3 regions of the Azospirillum thermophilum genome follow, and region 2 is predicted to be linked to each of the others. Evidence: riboswitches for the same ligand, from Rfam matches in the RefSeq annotation. Region 2 holds a riboswitch; each other region holds the start of a gene.

Region 1 (4,513 bases), 840 kb from region 2:
CCCCCCGGCGAGCGAGCACCGCAGCCCCGGCAGATCCGGTACTGACGATAGGATAGAAATTCCCGCATTTGTCGCAAAAGGTCAACAAATCGAAGCGGCGCCGGATGATGTTCGGGACGAACTGTCGCGCTCCGCAGCGAGATGCCTTACGCGAGGACCAGATCGGCGACGCGCTTCACCGGGTCGCGCAGCGGTCCCGGCCGCGGGTCGTCGGCCATGGTGGTGAACCAGTGCTCCGGCGGGTTGCGGCCGGCGGCGCGCGCCCAGGTCAGGCCGCGCAGCACCCGCTCCGCCTCCGCGGTCGGCGCGACGGCGGGGTCGAGCCCGGCCAGAACCGCCCAGATGCCGGCCCAGCAGCGCCCGACCGACCAGGGGTTATAGCCGCCGCCGCCCAGCACCATCGCCTGCGGCGCCAGCGGCAGCAACGCCGCCACCGCATCCCACAGCGCGCGGTTGGACAGCTCCAGCCTGCTGAGCGGATCGTCGGCCAGCGCGTCGGCCCCGGTCTGCAGGACGAGCACCTGCGGCCGGAAGGCGCGGCCGAGCGGGAGGATCGCCGCTTCCACCAGGAAGGCGAGTTCGCTGTCGTTGAAGCCCGGCGGGACCGGCAGGTTGCGCGCCATGCCGCCGGCGCGGTCCTCCGCCTTGCCGGTGAAGGGCCAGCGACCGTCCTCATGGACCGAGACGGTGAGCACCCGCTCGTCCTCGGCGAAGGCGTCCTGCACCCCGTCGCCGTGGTGGGCGTCGAGATCGACATAGAGCACCCGCTCCACCCCGTGGTCGAGCAGTTCCAGGATGCCGAGCACCGGCGCGTTGACGTAGCAGAAGCCGCTGGCCCGCGCCGGGCGGCCGTGATGGGTGCCGCCGGCGGGGGAATAGACGGTATCGGCCTGCCCGCGCAGCAGCAGCCTCGCCGCCAGCAGGGCGGAGCCGGCCCCGGTGGCCGGCCGCCGGTACATCTCCGGGAAGACGGGATTCTCGAGCCGGCCGAGGTTGTAGCGCTCCCCCGTCGCGGCATCGACGTGCTGTGCCGCCTCGGCCCGCCGCAGCGCCTCGACATAGTCGGGGGCATGGAAGCGGGCCAGTTCCCGCGGGGTCGCCATCGGGGTATCGAGATAAACGGCCTCCTCCAGCCAGCCCATCGCCCGGCTGAGGTCGATGGCGGTCGAGACGCGCGGGATCGACAGCGGGTGCTTCGTCCCGTAGGACGAGCCGCGATAGATCTCGCTGCCGATGAAGACGGGGCGGTCGAGGGGCGTCGGGCGGGTCATGCGGGGGTGAAATGGCGCGGTCCCCCATCTCCGTCAATGGGCGAAGCTGTCCGCCCGGACCCTCGACCTGCGGGGAGGGCGCGTCTGTCCATCGGGGTCCGTCCGATGCGTCCCTTGTGCGGATCCGTGCGCATACCGCCAAATGCATCTTTGCCCCGGACAGCTCCCTGCCAGAGTGGAGGGTGCCAGAGTGGAGGGCCGACGATGCTGGGTTCCCACCATGCCCGACCCGTCCTGCCGGCGGCCGTCCTCCTGGTCCTGGCGGTCGGCGCCTCCCCCCTCCCGGTGCTGGCGGAGGTTCCGGTCGACCTGGAGCTGGTGCTGGCGGTCGATGTCTCGGGCAGCGTCGACCCGGACGAGGCGAAGCTGCAGCGCGACGGCTACATCGCCGCACTGATGAACCCCAAGGTGCAGCAGGCGATCGCCGGCGGCCCCTTCGGCCGGATCGCCGCCACCTATGTCGAGTGGGCCGGCGAGAGCCACCAGCAGGTGATCGTCGGCTGGACGGAGCTGGGCGACCGCGCCAGCCTCTCCACCTTCGCCTCGGCGATCGGCGAGGCGCCCTTCACCACCGCCCATTGGACCTCGATCAGCAGCGCCATCGACTTCAGCGCCCGGCTGTTCGACGGGAACGGCTTCGAGGGGACGCGGCGGGTGATCGACGTGTCGGGCGACGGCGAGAACAACCGGGGGCGCCCGGCCGAATGGGCGCGGGACGAGGCGGTGGCGCGCGGCATCACCATCAACGGGCTGCCGATCCTGAACGACCGGCCCAACCCGCTGGGCGGCCTCGCGCCCATCGACCTGGAACGCTACTACCGCGCCAACGTGATCGGCGGCCCCGGCGCCTTCCTGGTCCCCGCCGGCGACTTCGGCGCCTTCGCCGAGGCGATCCTGAACAAGCTGCTGCTGGAGATTTCCAACGCCCCGCCGGGCACCGACGTGGCGCAGCGATAGGGCAGCCGCGCTCTTGCCCATCGGCGCGCGACGCGCCATAGTCGCTGCCTTCACTGGGGGGAGCCGATGGTCGGCTGAGAGGTCCCACGTCCGGGACGACCCCTGGAACCTGATCCGGTTCACACCGGCGTAGGGATCAGTGAGCGCATGACCATCCTGACGCCGCCCGCGGCGGTCCTTCCTCCCCTGTCCGTCACCGTGTCCGCGGCCCGCCTGACCTATGGCGGGACGCTGCTGTTCGGCGATGTCGCGCTCCATCTGGAAGGCGGCGCCACCACCTGCCTGCTGGGGCCGAGCGGGGTGGGCAAGACCACGCTGCTGCGCCTGATCGCCGGACTGGCCGAGCCGGAGCCGCCGACCCTCGTCGAGGCGGGCGACGGGGCGCCGCTGGCCGGGCGGGTCGCCTACATGGCGCAGCAGGATCTGCTGCTGCCCTGGCTGTCGGTGCTGGACAACGTGCTGCTGGGCAGCCGGCTGCGCCGGGAACGGCCGCGGCCCGAGCGGGTCGAGCGGGCGCGCGCGCTCCTGGAGCGTGTCGGCCTCGGCGGCCGGGAGGGCGACCGGCCGGCCACCCTGTCGGGCGGTCAGCGGCAGCGGGTGGCGCTCGCCCGCACGCTGGTCGAGGACCGGCCCGTGGTGCTGATGGACGAACCCTTCTCCTCGCTCGACGCGCTGACCCGGCTCAAGCTTCAGGAGACGGCGGCGGAGACGCTGGCCGGGCGCACGGTGCTGATGGTGACCCACGACCCGCTGGAGGCGCTGCGGCTCGGCCACCGGATCCATGTGATGACCGGCCGGCCGGCCGGCATCGGCCCGGCGCTGGAGCCGCCCGGACCGCCGCCGCGCCCGGTGGACGACACCGCGCTCCTCGCCCTGCAGGCGGAACTGCTGCGGAGGCTTGCCGGATGACGGCGCTGCTGCGCGGCGCCGTGACGGCCGCGGTTCTGCTCGGGCTGTGGCAGGCGGTGGTGACGCTGACCGGCCTGCCCCGCTTCATCCTGCCGGGTCCCCTGCTGGTGGCGGACGCCCTGCAGCGGCAGGCGCCGCTGCTGCTGGGCCATGCGCTGACCACGCTGGCGGAAATGCTGCTGGGGCTGCTGTTCGGCGTGGCGCTGGGGATGGCGAGCGCGCTGGCGCTGGCGAGTTTCCGCACGGCGCGGCGCTGGCTGATGCCCGTGCTGGTGGTCAGCCAGGCGATCCCGGTCTTCGCGCTCGCCCCGCTGCTGGTGCTGTGGCTCGGCTACGGCATGGCCTCCAAGGTCGCGATGGCGACGCTGATCATCTATTTCCCGGTGACGACGGCCCTGTTCGACGGGCTGCGGCGCACCGATCCCGGCTGGCTGGATCTTGCCCGTACGATGGGGGCGAGCCCGCGGGCCACGCTGCTGACCATCCGGCTGCCGGCCGCCCTTCCCGCCTTCTGGTCCGGGCTGCGGGTCGCCGCCGCCGTGGCGCCCATCGGGGCGGTGATCGGCGAGTGGGTCGGCTCCTCCTCCGGCCTCGGCTATCTGATGCTGCACGCCAACGCGCGGATGCAGATCGACCTGCTGTTCGCGGCGCTGCTGATCCTCGGCCTCTGCGCGGTGGCGCTCTATGCCGCCGTCGATGCGCTGGGCCGCCGCGTCCTTCCCTGGCTTCCCGATACGCAACCTGCTGAAGACAAAGGACCGACCCGATGAAACGGACGTTCGCAGCCGCGGCGTTTGCCACCGGACTTCTCGCCAGCCTGCCGGCCCTGGCCCAGGACAAGCTGAGCGTGATGCTCGACTGGTTCGTGAACCCCGACCATGCCCCGCTGGTGGTGGCGCAGGAGTTGGGCTTCTTCAAGGAGGCCGGACTGGAGGTGGAGCTGACCGCCCCGGCGGACCCGAACGACCCGCCGAAGCTGGTCGCCGCCGGCAGGAGCGACCTCGCCATCTCGTACCAGCCGCAGCTCATCGTGCAGGTGGACGAGGGGCTGCCGCTGGTGCGCGTCGGCACGCTGGTCTCGACGCCGCTGAACTCGGTCGTCGTGCTGCGTGACGGGCCGATCAAGACGATGAAGGACCTGAAGGGCCGCAAGGTCGGCTTCTCGGTCGGCGGGTTCGAGGATGCGCTCCTCGGCGCCATGCTGGAGAAGCACGGGCTGAGCCTGAAGGACGTGCAGCTCGTGAACGTGAACTTCTCGCTGTCGCCCTCCATCCTCTCGGGACAGGTCGACGCGGTGGTCGGCGCCTTCCGGAACTTCGAGCTGAACCAGATGGAGATCGAGAAGCATCCCGGCCGCGCCTTCTACCCGGAGGAGG
Region 2 (4,513 bases):
AGGACGCCAATGTCCGATCCCCGCGGTTCCGATCCGCGCAAGGACCTGCTCCGCCAGATCAGGGCCATCCGCGAAGAGCTGGACCCCAAGCTGGTCGAGCGGGCGAAGCTCGCGGTGTTCGGCAAGGTGCCGTACGACCGCGACAACGCCCGCGCGGCGGTGGCCCATTTCCTGGCCGGCCGCAAGGACGGCGAGGAGCTGCGCGCCGAGCTGGAGCGGACGCTGGGCGAGGAGCTGCCGGACGTCGGCGCCTCCGGCCCCGAGCCGATCAGGTCCGAGCCGGTCAAGCCCGACTCCGCGGCCAGGCATCCGCTGAAGCCGCGCCGCATCGGGCGCATCGTCTGACCCCGGCCGGCGGCCGGCCCCTGGCCGCCATTCCTCAACCGTCGCCAAACCGGAGAGCCGACGCCCGTGCTGCATGCCTTCGTCCGGGACGAGGGGCTTCTCCGCTGGGCCAGGGAGCTTGACGGAGCGGCCGACCCGCTGCCCGACAGCACCGTCTGGATCGACCTGCTGTCCCCCACGCCGGAGGAGCTGGCGCGGGTGGAGGCGCTGGTCGGCACCCCGCTGCCGACGCGCGAGCAGATGGCGGAGATCGAGGAGTCGAGCCGGCTGCGGCTGGTCGGCGGCGCGGTGCACATGACGGTGATGGTCCTGGTCTGGGCCGACACCGATCGGCCGCGCATCGCCGAGGTCAGCTTCGTGCTGGTCGGCGGCCGGCTGGTGACGATCCACCACATCGACCCGCAGCCCTTCCTGGCCTTCCGGCGCACCCTGTCTCACCGCAGCATCCCCTGCACGGGGGCCGAGGCGGTGCTGGCCTATCTGGTGGACGCGGTGGTGGAGCGGACGGCCGGGGTGCTGCGCCGCGTCGGGCTGGAGCTGGACACCATGAGCAGCCGCGCCTTCCGAGGCCGGACGCTGCGCCCGCGGGGCGAGACGCGCGGCGACAGCCGCTCGCTCCGCCGCATCGGCCACACCGGCCACCTGATCGGCAAGGCCCATGTCAGCCTGGCAAGCCTGCAGCGCATGCTGGACTTCCTGTCGCGCAACGACGGCCGCATGGGCGGCTGGAGCGGCAGCAAGGCGACGCGGCGCTGGGCGCGGGCGACCCTGCAGGACGTCACCGGCCTCGACGAATACGCCACCTTCCTGTCGAGCAAGGTCAGCCTGCTGCTCGACACCACGCTCGGCCGGATCAACGTCGAGCAGAACGAGATCGTGAAGATCGTCTCGGTGATCACCGTCCTGCTGTTCCCGCCGACCCTGGTCGCCACCATCTACGGCATGAACTTCACCGACATGCCGGAGAAGGACTGGATGTACGGCTACCCGATGGCGTTGCTGCTGATGGCGCTGTCGGCGGTGCTGCCGATGATCTTCGTGAAGCTGCGGCGCTGGCTCTGACCGGCCGTCCTACTTCGCCCGCGCGGTCAGCAGGATGCCGGCGCAGATCAGCGCGACGCTGATGGCGACGCCGACCGTCAGCGGCTCGCCCATGAAGGCGGCGCTGAGCAGCAGGGCGACCACCGGCACGAGACAGACGAACTGGCCGGCCTGGCTCGCCGGCATCACCGCCAGCGCCTTGCTCCACCACCAATAGCAGAGGCTGGTGGCGATCAGCACGTTGTAGGCGATGACGAGCAGCAGCGGCTGCGTCAGGTGGATGGGGCGGTGGCCCTCCATCGCCAGGGCGAAGGGGATCATGGCGAGGCTGCTGAGCGCGATCTGCCAGAAGGTCTGCGTCCAGAAGGGGGTGTGCCAGACCCGGCGGCGGTAGAGCGTCGCCCCCAGCGCCCAGGTGGCGGCGCAGGCCAGCAGAAGCCCGTTGCCGAGCAGGGCGCGCCCGTCGCTCCAGTCGACCAGCAGCGGGTTGAAGAACACCACCACTCCGGCGAAGGCCAGCAGCGCCCCGGCCAGCCGCCGGGCGGAGACCCGTTCGCCCAGGATCAGGACCCCCAGCGGCAGGGCCCACATCTGCATGGTATAGACCAGCACCGCCGCGCGGCCCGGCGCCACATACTGCAGCCCGACGTTGCTCAGCGCCATCATCAGCCCGACCTGCATCAGGCCGATGGCGGCCAGCGGCAGCCGGTCGCCGCGGGCCGGCAGCAGGGGAAAGCGCAGCAGCGGCGCCAGCGCCATCACGCCGATGGCGGCCCCGAACAGCCGCACCGCGCAGAAGGTCAGCGGCCCCATGTCCGCAAGCGCGATCTTCATGAAGGGCCAGTTGGAGCTCCAGAACAGCACGATGCCGGCGAGCTGGGCATAGACCGTCAGCCCGGGACCCGGCTGTGCGGCGCTGCTCTGGACGGCGGACGACTGGTTGCTCATGACCCCTCCGGTTTGGTGGGCGCATCTTATGGTGTCCAAACGGAAGACAGTCCTGCTTTCCTTTGACAGCAGCCGCGCGCTCCGCCACCATCGGCGCGTTTCCAGGGGGGTCCCGTAGGGGGCTGAGATACCACCGGCCGTTCGCCCGAAAGGGCGACCGGCAACGTGGTGACCCTTCGAACCTGATCCGGGTCATACCGGCGAAGGGAGGATTTTGCAGACCGGGCCTTGCCGCATCGACCGCGGCCGCCTGCCTGCCCGCCGCATCACGCGGCCTGCAATCCGTCACCTCCGTCCGCAGTCCCGGGTTTGTCCGGCAACCTCGTTCGTGACGGAGAAACCCAGTGCCCAAGGACTTCGACCAAGCCGCCATCCGCATTTCGACCGGCCCGCTGCCCGCCTCGCGCAAGGTGCATGTGCCGGGGACGCGCTTTCCCGACCTGCGCGTCGCCCTGCGCGAGATCGAGCTGAGCGGCGGGGAGCCGCCGCTGCGCGTCTACGACTCCTCCGGCCCCTACACCGACGACGCCGTCGCCATCGACGTCCGCCGGGGGCTGCCGGCGCTGAGGCGCGACTGGATCCTGGCCCGCGGCGACGTGGAGGCGACCGCCGGCGGCGCGCTGCGCGCCAGGGGCGGCGCCGCGGTGACGCAGATGGCCTACGCCCGCGCCGGCATCGTCACGCCGGAGATGGAGTATATCGCCGTGCGCGAGACTCTCGGCCGGGCCGCGGCGCTTGAGGCGGCCGGCGGGGCGGCCAATGGGGCGGCCGATGGAACGGGGCGCGACGGCGAGGATTTCGGCGCCAGCATCCCCGATGTCGTGACGCCGGAGTTCGTGCGGGACGAGGTGGCGCGCGGCCGGGCGATCATCCCGTCCAACATCAACCACCCCGAGTCGGAGCCGATGATCATCGGCCGCAACTTCCTCACCAAGATCAACGCCAACATCGGCAACTCCGCCGTCACCTCCTCGATCGAGGAGGAGGTGGAGAAGATGGTCTGGGCGATCCGCTGGGGCGCCGACACGGTGATGGATCTCTCGACCGGCAAGGACATCCACCAGACCGCGAGTGGATCCTGCGCAACGCGCCGGTGCCCATCGGGACGGTGCCGATCTACCAGGCGCTGGAGAAGGTCGGCGGCAGGGCCGAGGACCTGACCTGGGAGCTGTTCCGCGACACGCTGATCGAGCAGGCCGAGCAGGGCGTCGACTACTTCACCATCCATGCCGGGCTGCGGCTGGCCCACATCCCGCTGACGGCCAGGCGGGTCACCGGCATCGTGTCGCGCGGCGGCTCGATCATCGCCAAATGGTGCCTGGCGCACCACCGCGAGAGCTTCCTCTACGAGCGTTTCCCGGAGATCGTCGAGATCTGCCGGGCCTATGACGTGGCGCTGTCGATGGGCGACGGGCTGCGGCCGGGCAGCCAGGCCGACGCCAACGACGCCGCCCAGTTCGCCGAGCTGGAGACGCTGGGCGAGCTGACGAAGGTCGCCTGGGCGCGCGACGTGCAGGTGATGATCGAAGGGCCGGGCCATGTCCCGATGCACAAGATCAAGCACAACGTCGACAAGCAGCTCGCGCTGTGCGGCGAGGCGCCCTTCTACACGCTGGGGCCGCTCGTCACCGACATCGCGCCGGGCTACGATCACATCACCAGCGCCATCGGCGCGGCGATGATCGGCTGGTTCGGCACCGCCATGCTCTGCTACGTCACGCCGAAGGAGCATCTCGGCCTGCCCGACCGCGACGACGTCAAGGCCGGCGTGATCGCCTACAAGATCGCCGCCCATGCCGCCGACCTCGCCAAGGGGCATCCGGCCGCCCGGCTGCGCGACGACGCCATGTCGCGGGCGCGCTTCTCCTTCCGCTGGCGCGACCAGTTCGCCCTGTCGCTCGACCCCGACACCGCCCAGGCCTTCCATGACGAGACCCTGCCGGCCGAGGGGGCGAAGACGGCGCATTTCTGCTCGATGTGCGGACCGAAATTCTGCTCGATGAAGATCACCCAGGACATCCGCGACGCCGCGCAGTCGGGGAGATCGCGGCCGGACTGGACGAGATGGCGCAGAAGTTCCGCGAGTCGGGCGGGGAGATCTACCAGCCCCTGGCCTGACGCGCCGCGGCCGCTAGGCGGCGCCGCTCTCCAGCGGCGCCAGCCCGGCGGTGAGCATGCG
Region 3 (4,513 bases), on a different replicon from region 2:
GCCCGTAGGGCGTGGCGTAGCCGACCGCGTAGAGGCCGAGCGCCAGGGCGCCGAGCGTCAGCAGCAGAGGGGAGAGCCGGTCACGCACGGCGCCGCGCCGCCTCGCCGAACAGGCCCTGCGGCCGGGCGACCAGGATGACCAGCAGCGTGGCATAGAGCAGCCCGAGCGCCACCGGGTAGGAGAGCAGCGAGGACACCCCCACCTCGAACAGCGCGATCAGCAGCGCGCCCGCCACCGCCCCGGGAACGGAGCCCCAGCCGCCGATGGTCACGGCGATGTAGGCCTTCAGGATCAGGTCGCCGCCCGCGGTCGGCGTCACGAAATAGCGGTTGGCGAGCAGCAGGCCCGCCGCCCGGCGAAGGCGGCGGCGATGGCGAAGGTCAGCAGGATCATCCCCGTCACCGGCACGCCGCAGGCCCGCGCCATCTCCGGATCCTGCGCCGTCGCGCGCAGCCGCCGGCCGAGCTGCGTGCGGCCGAACACCCATTGCTGCAGACCGATCAGCAGCGCCGCCACCGCGACGATGGCGAGCGACTGTTCCGGCACCACGAGGTCGCCGACGCGCAGCGTCTGCCCGGTGACCAGCGGCGGCGCGGCCCGCGGCTCCGGCCCGAACAGGACGGAGGCGCCGTTCTGCAGGATGATGCCGACCGCGATGGTGCTGATGAAGACCGCGACCGGCGGCCGGCCGCGCAGCGGCAGATAGGCCACGGCGGCAAGCAGCAGTCCCAGCCCCGCCATCAGCGCCATCACCAGCGGCAACAGCAGCAGGCCCGGCAGCGGCACCGCCTGCGCCACCGGCGGGGCGAGCGCCACCGCCAGCAGCCCGCCGGCCATGACGAGGTCGCCCTGCGCGAAATTCACCGCCGCGGTGGCGTTCAGCACCAGGACGAAGCCGAGCGCCACCAGCGCATAGGCCGCCCCCAGCGCGACCCCGTTCAGGAGGAGCTGGAGGGCGGTCATGGCCTTACTTCACCACGCCCGTGACGTTGTCGTAGCGCTTCGCCACCGCCGGCACGCGCGAGGTGCCGTCGAAGCAGACGATGACGGCGGAATGCGCCATGTTCCCCTTGCCGTCCGAGGCATAGGTCATGGCGAGGCCCCGGTAGCTGGTGGCGGACAGCGCCTTGCGGATCTCCTCGGGCGTGCGGGCGCCGGCCCTGGCCGCCTCCACCGCCATGCGCATGCCGTCATACTGGCCGAGCGCGAAGGCGTCCGGCTCCGCATTGAAGGCGGCGCGGTAGGCGCGGGTGAACGACTCCATCTCCGGCGAGCCGCCGGAAATGGGCGAGGCGGCGGTCTCCGCGCACACGCCCTTCAATTCGGCCGGCTCCAGCAGGGCGGCCGTGCTCGGCTGGTGCATGGCGGAGCCGGCGACGATCGGCACCGTCACCCCGTTGGCCGCCGCCTGCCGCAGCAGCAGCGCCGTCGGTCCGGCATGGAGGTGCAGCACCAGCACGTCGGGATTGGCGGCGAGCGCCTTGGTCAGCACCGGCAGCAGGTCCTTGGCGGCGGGATCGACCCCCTCCTCGAACACCGGCTCGACGCCCAGCGCCTTGAAGGCGGCGGCGAGGTGGGTCCGGCCGCTCTGGCCATAGGCGGTGGTCTGGTAGATGACCGCCGGCCGCGTCCTGCCCAGCTCCTCCACCACATAGCGGGCATGGGCGGTCTTGGTCACCGCGTCGCCGGGGAAGAAGCGGAAGACCCAGGGATTGCCCTGTTCCGTGATCGAGGCGGTGCCGGACACGGTGATCAGCGGCAGCTTCAGCTCCGCCGCCAGCGGCAGCATGGCGAGCATCTGGGTGCCCAGCATGCTGGCCGCCACGCCGGCCACCCGGCCGCGCCCGGCCGCCCGCTCCAGCGCCGTCACCGCGGCTTCGGGCGAGGTGCCGGTATCGATCACCTCGCCGGCCACGGCGACGTCGGGCGGGGCCTCCTTCAGCGCCAGCAGCGCGCCGTTGCGCTGGCTGGTGCCTTCCAGCGACAGGAAGCCGGTCAGCGGCACCAGGACCGGGAAGGCGGCGGGCTCCCCCGATCCGGCCGCGCGGGCCGCCGGAGGGGCAGCCGTGGCGAGGGCCGATCCTGCGATCAGGGAGGCCGCGATCAGGGAGTGGGTAAGCCGCCGCATGTCGTCTCTCCTCCTGCTGCCCGGGCATGGCGGGCGGGGAGGCCGTCGCGAGGAGGATGCCGGTCCGGCGGTTCTCGAGAACGGGCGGCTCCCTTCGCCGGCATGACCCGGATCAGGTTCGATGGGTGTCTCTCAGCCCGCGTCGCCGCAGGCACCCCAGCCGTGTGGTGGCGCGAGAGTTGGACCGGGGCGGGCGGCTTGTCAACCCCGGTCCTTGGCCCTGCCCTTCGATCCGGCGCTCACCCCAGCTCGAAGGTGGTGACGCCGAACAGCCGGCTGGTGTCGACGGCGGGAGCCGGCCCGAGATACATGCGGGCGGTCTCGAACTGCGGCGTCAGCCCCAGCTCCTCCGCCAGGCGGACGGCCGGGGCGTTGACCTCCGGCACGTCGAGGTAGACCGGCCCCTCCCCCGCCTGCTCCGCGAGCGCCAGCAGCAGGTCGCGGGCCGTGGCGTCGTCGTCGGCATAGAGCGGGCCGATCTTGTGGCCGCTGTGGCAGGGCCGGATGACGCCGAAGCCCGCGAGGCCGCCGTCCCGCAGAGCGGCGAGCGCCGTCGTCCCAGGCAGGGCGATCCAGTTGGCGAGGAAGCCCGGCCGCGGGGCCGGGAACAGCGCGGAATCGAGCGCCAGCAGCCGGTCGAACGGCACCGTCCGCGCGTCGGCCGGCCGCCGCCCGATGGCGCCGCGCGGCGGCGCCCCGCCGAAGCGGATGTTGCGGTAGGCGAGCGCGAAGCCCGACCGGCGGTAGTTCTCCTGCTGCGCCACCACGCCGTCCAGGCCGACGGTGCAGCCCTCCAGGTGCTTCAGGCCCGCCTGCCAGAGCTGCCAGCCATAGCCGCGGCCGCGCGCCTCCGGCCGCACGATGTAGAAGCCGAGGAAGCCGAACCTGCCGGGATAGCGGACGACGGAGATGCTGGCGACCGGCCGGCCGTCCAGCCGACCGGCGAGGAAGCCGCTGGGATCGGCGGCATGGAAGGCCCCGGCATCGTGCAGGCCGGGGTTCCAGCCCTCCGCCCGCGCCCAGTCCACCGCCAGATCCAGCTCGGCCCGGCTCATCACCCCGATGCGATAGCCCTGCACGCTCCCGTCCTCCCCTGCGGCCGGACGGCCCGGCGCCGTCCGCACGGGATGATTCTACCGCATCACCGACGCATCGTCTCGCGGTGCAGGATGTAGAGGCCGCTGCCGATGATGACCAGCGCGCCGGCCAGCACCGCCGGGGTCGGCACCTCGCCGAACACCAGGAAGCCGAACAGCGTCGCCCAGATCATGCCGGTATACTCGAAGGGCGCCACCGTGGCCGGCGGAGCGCGGCGGAAGGCCTGGGTCAGCAGCACCTGCGCCGCCGCCCCCAGCGTGCCGACCAGCGCCATCAGCCCGAGGCCGCGGGCGTCCGGAGTCTCCCACACCGGAATCGTCAGGACCCCGCTGACCACCGTCGTCGTCAGCAGCAGGTAGACGACGGTAGAGGTGCTCGTCTCGGTCCGCGCCAGTCCGCGCACGGCGAGCACAGCCAGCGCATAGAAGAAGGCGGCGGTCAGACCGACCAGCACCGGCAGCAGCGGCGCGCCGGAGGAGGACGGCCCGGCCATGATGACCACCCCGGCGAAGCCGACCAGCACCGCCGCCCAGCGCCGCCAGCCCACCGTCTCGCCCAGCAGCGGCACCGACAGGGCGGTGATGAACAGCGGCCCGGCGAAGCTCAGCACATAGACCTCGGCCAGAGGCAGATGCTTGAAGGCGTAGAAGAAGCAGCCCATGGAGATCAGTCCGGCGAAGGCCCGCCAGACATGGCCGAGCGAGCGCCGGGTGCGCAGCGAGGCGACGTTGCCGTCCCGCGCCACCGCCCAGCCGCCGACGATCAGCAGCGCCACCAGCGACCGCACGAACATGAGCTGCGGCACCGGGTACTCCGCCGACAGCAGCTTGATCAGCGTGTCCATCATGCCGAACAGCAGCACCGCCGACAGGTAGCAGGCGGTGGCGTAGCGGACGGAATCGGGAACCGCCGGAAGGGCGCGGGCTTCTGTCATGATGCCCAAAGTAGCGGCATGACGTCGCGCTGCCCAATGCCGCGAACGCGGGTCAGACCCTCAGTCCGCCCCGCGTCCTTCCGGTTCGCCGACGATGCCCGTCAGATGCGGCGGGCGATCAGCGGCCCGCGTTCCGCCGGCCGGTCCGACAGGGTGAAGGCCCGGCGCAGGGCCAGGGCGGCCTGATCGGCCTGGGCCTCGCTGCGGGCATGGACGATGGCGAGCGGCCGGCCGGCCGGCCCGACCTCCGCCCCCAGACCGGCCACCTCGTCCAGCCCGACCGCGAAGTCGATGGCGTCGGTGACCTTGGTCCGACCGCCGCCCAGCGCCACCACGGCGATGCCGACCGCGC

What was found. Region 2 has a riboswitch for thiamine pyrophosphate ahead of thiC (phosphomethylpyrimidine synthase ThiC). Riboswitches for the same ligand answer to the same signal wherever they lie in the genome.
Region 1: another riboswitch for thiamine pyrophosphate. It lies ahead of DEW08_RS13075 (ABC transporter ATP-binding protein); the one in region 2 lies ahead of thiC (phosphomethylpyrimidine synthase ThiC).
Region 3: another riboswitch for thiamine pyrophosphate. It lies ahead of DEW08_RS28705 (ABC transporter substrate-binding protein); the one in region 2 lies ahead of thiC (phosphomethylpyrimidine synthase ThiC).

Annotation. Positions count from the first base shown of each region.
Region 1 covers NZ_CP029353.1:1,440,726-1,445,238, forward strand. The annotation lists gene DEW08_RS13065 (acetoin utilization protein AcuC) at 147-1,271, opposite strand; gene DEW08_RS13070 (DUF1194 domain-containing protein) at 1,476-2,228, shown strand; TPP riboswitch at 2,275-2,382, shown strand; gene DEW08_RS13075 (ABC transporter ATP-binding protein) at 2,376-3,137, shown strand; gene DEW08_RS13080 (ABC transporter permease) at 3,134-3,907, shown strand; gene DEW08_RS13085 (ABC transporter substrate-binding protein) at 3,904-4,513, shown strand, end outside.
Region 2 covers NZ_CP029353.1:602,855-607,367, forward strand. The annotation lists gene DEW08_RS08965 (hypothetical protein) at 10-345, shown strand; gene DEW08_RS08970 (magnesium transporter CorA family protein) at 412-1,407, shown strand; gene DEW08_RS08975 (DMT family transporter) at 1,417-2,334, opposite strand; TPP riboswitch at 2,428-2,560, shown strand; partial or broken gene thiC (phosphomethylpyrimidine synthase ThiC) at 2,679-4,452, shown strand; gene DEW08_RS08985 (methyl-accepting chemotaxis protein) at 4,466-4,513, opposite strand, start outside.
Region 3 covers NZ_CP029358.1:206,737-211,249, forward strand. The annotation lists gene DEW08_RS28695 (branched-chain amino acid ABC transporter ATP-binding protein/permease) at 1-88, opposite strand, end outside; gene DEW08_RS32990 (ABC transporter permease subunit) at 81-320, opposite strand; gene DEW08_RS28700 (branched-chain amino acid ABC transporter permease) at 317-964, opposite strand; gene DEW08_RS28705 (ABC transporter substrate-binding protein) at 969-2,129, opposite strand; TPP riboswitch at 2,202-2,298, opposite strand; gene DEW08_RS28710 (GNAT family N-acetyltransferase) at 2,369-3,208, opposite strand; gene DEW08_RS28715 (DMT family transporter) at 3,271-4,161, opposite strand; gene deoA (thymidine phosphorylase) at 4,263-4,513, opposite strand, start outside.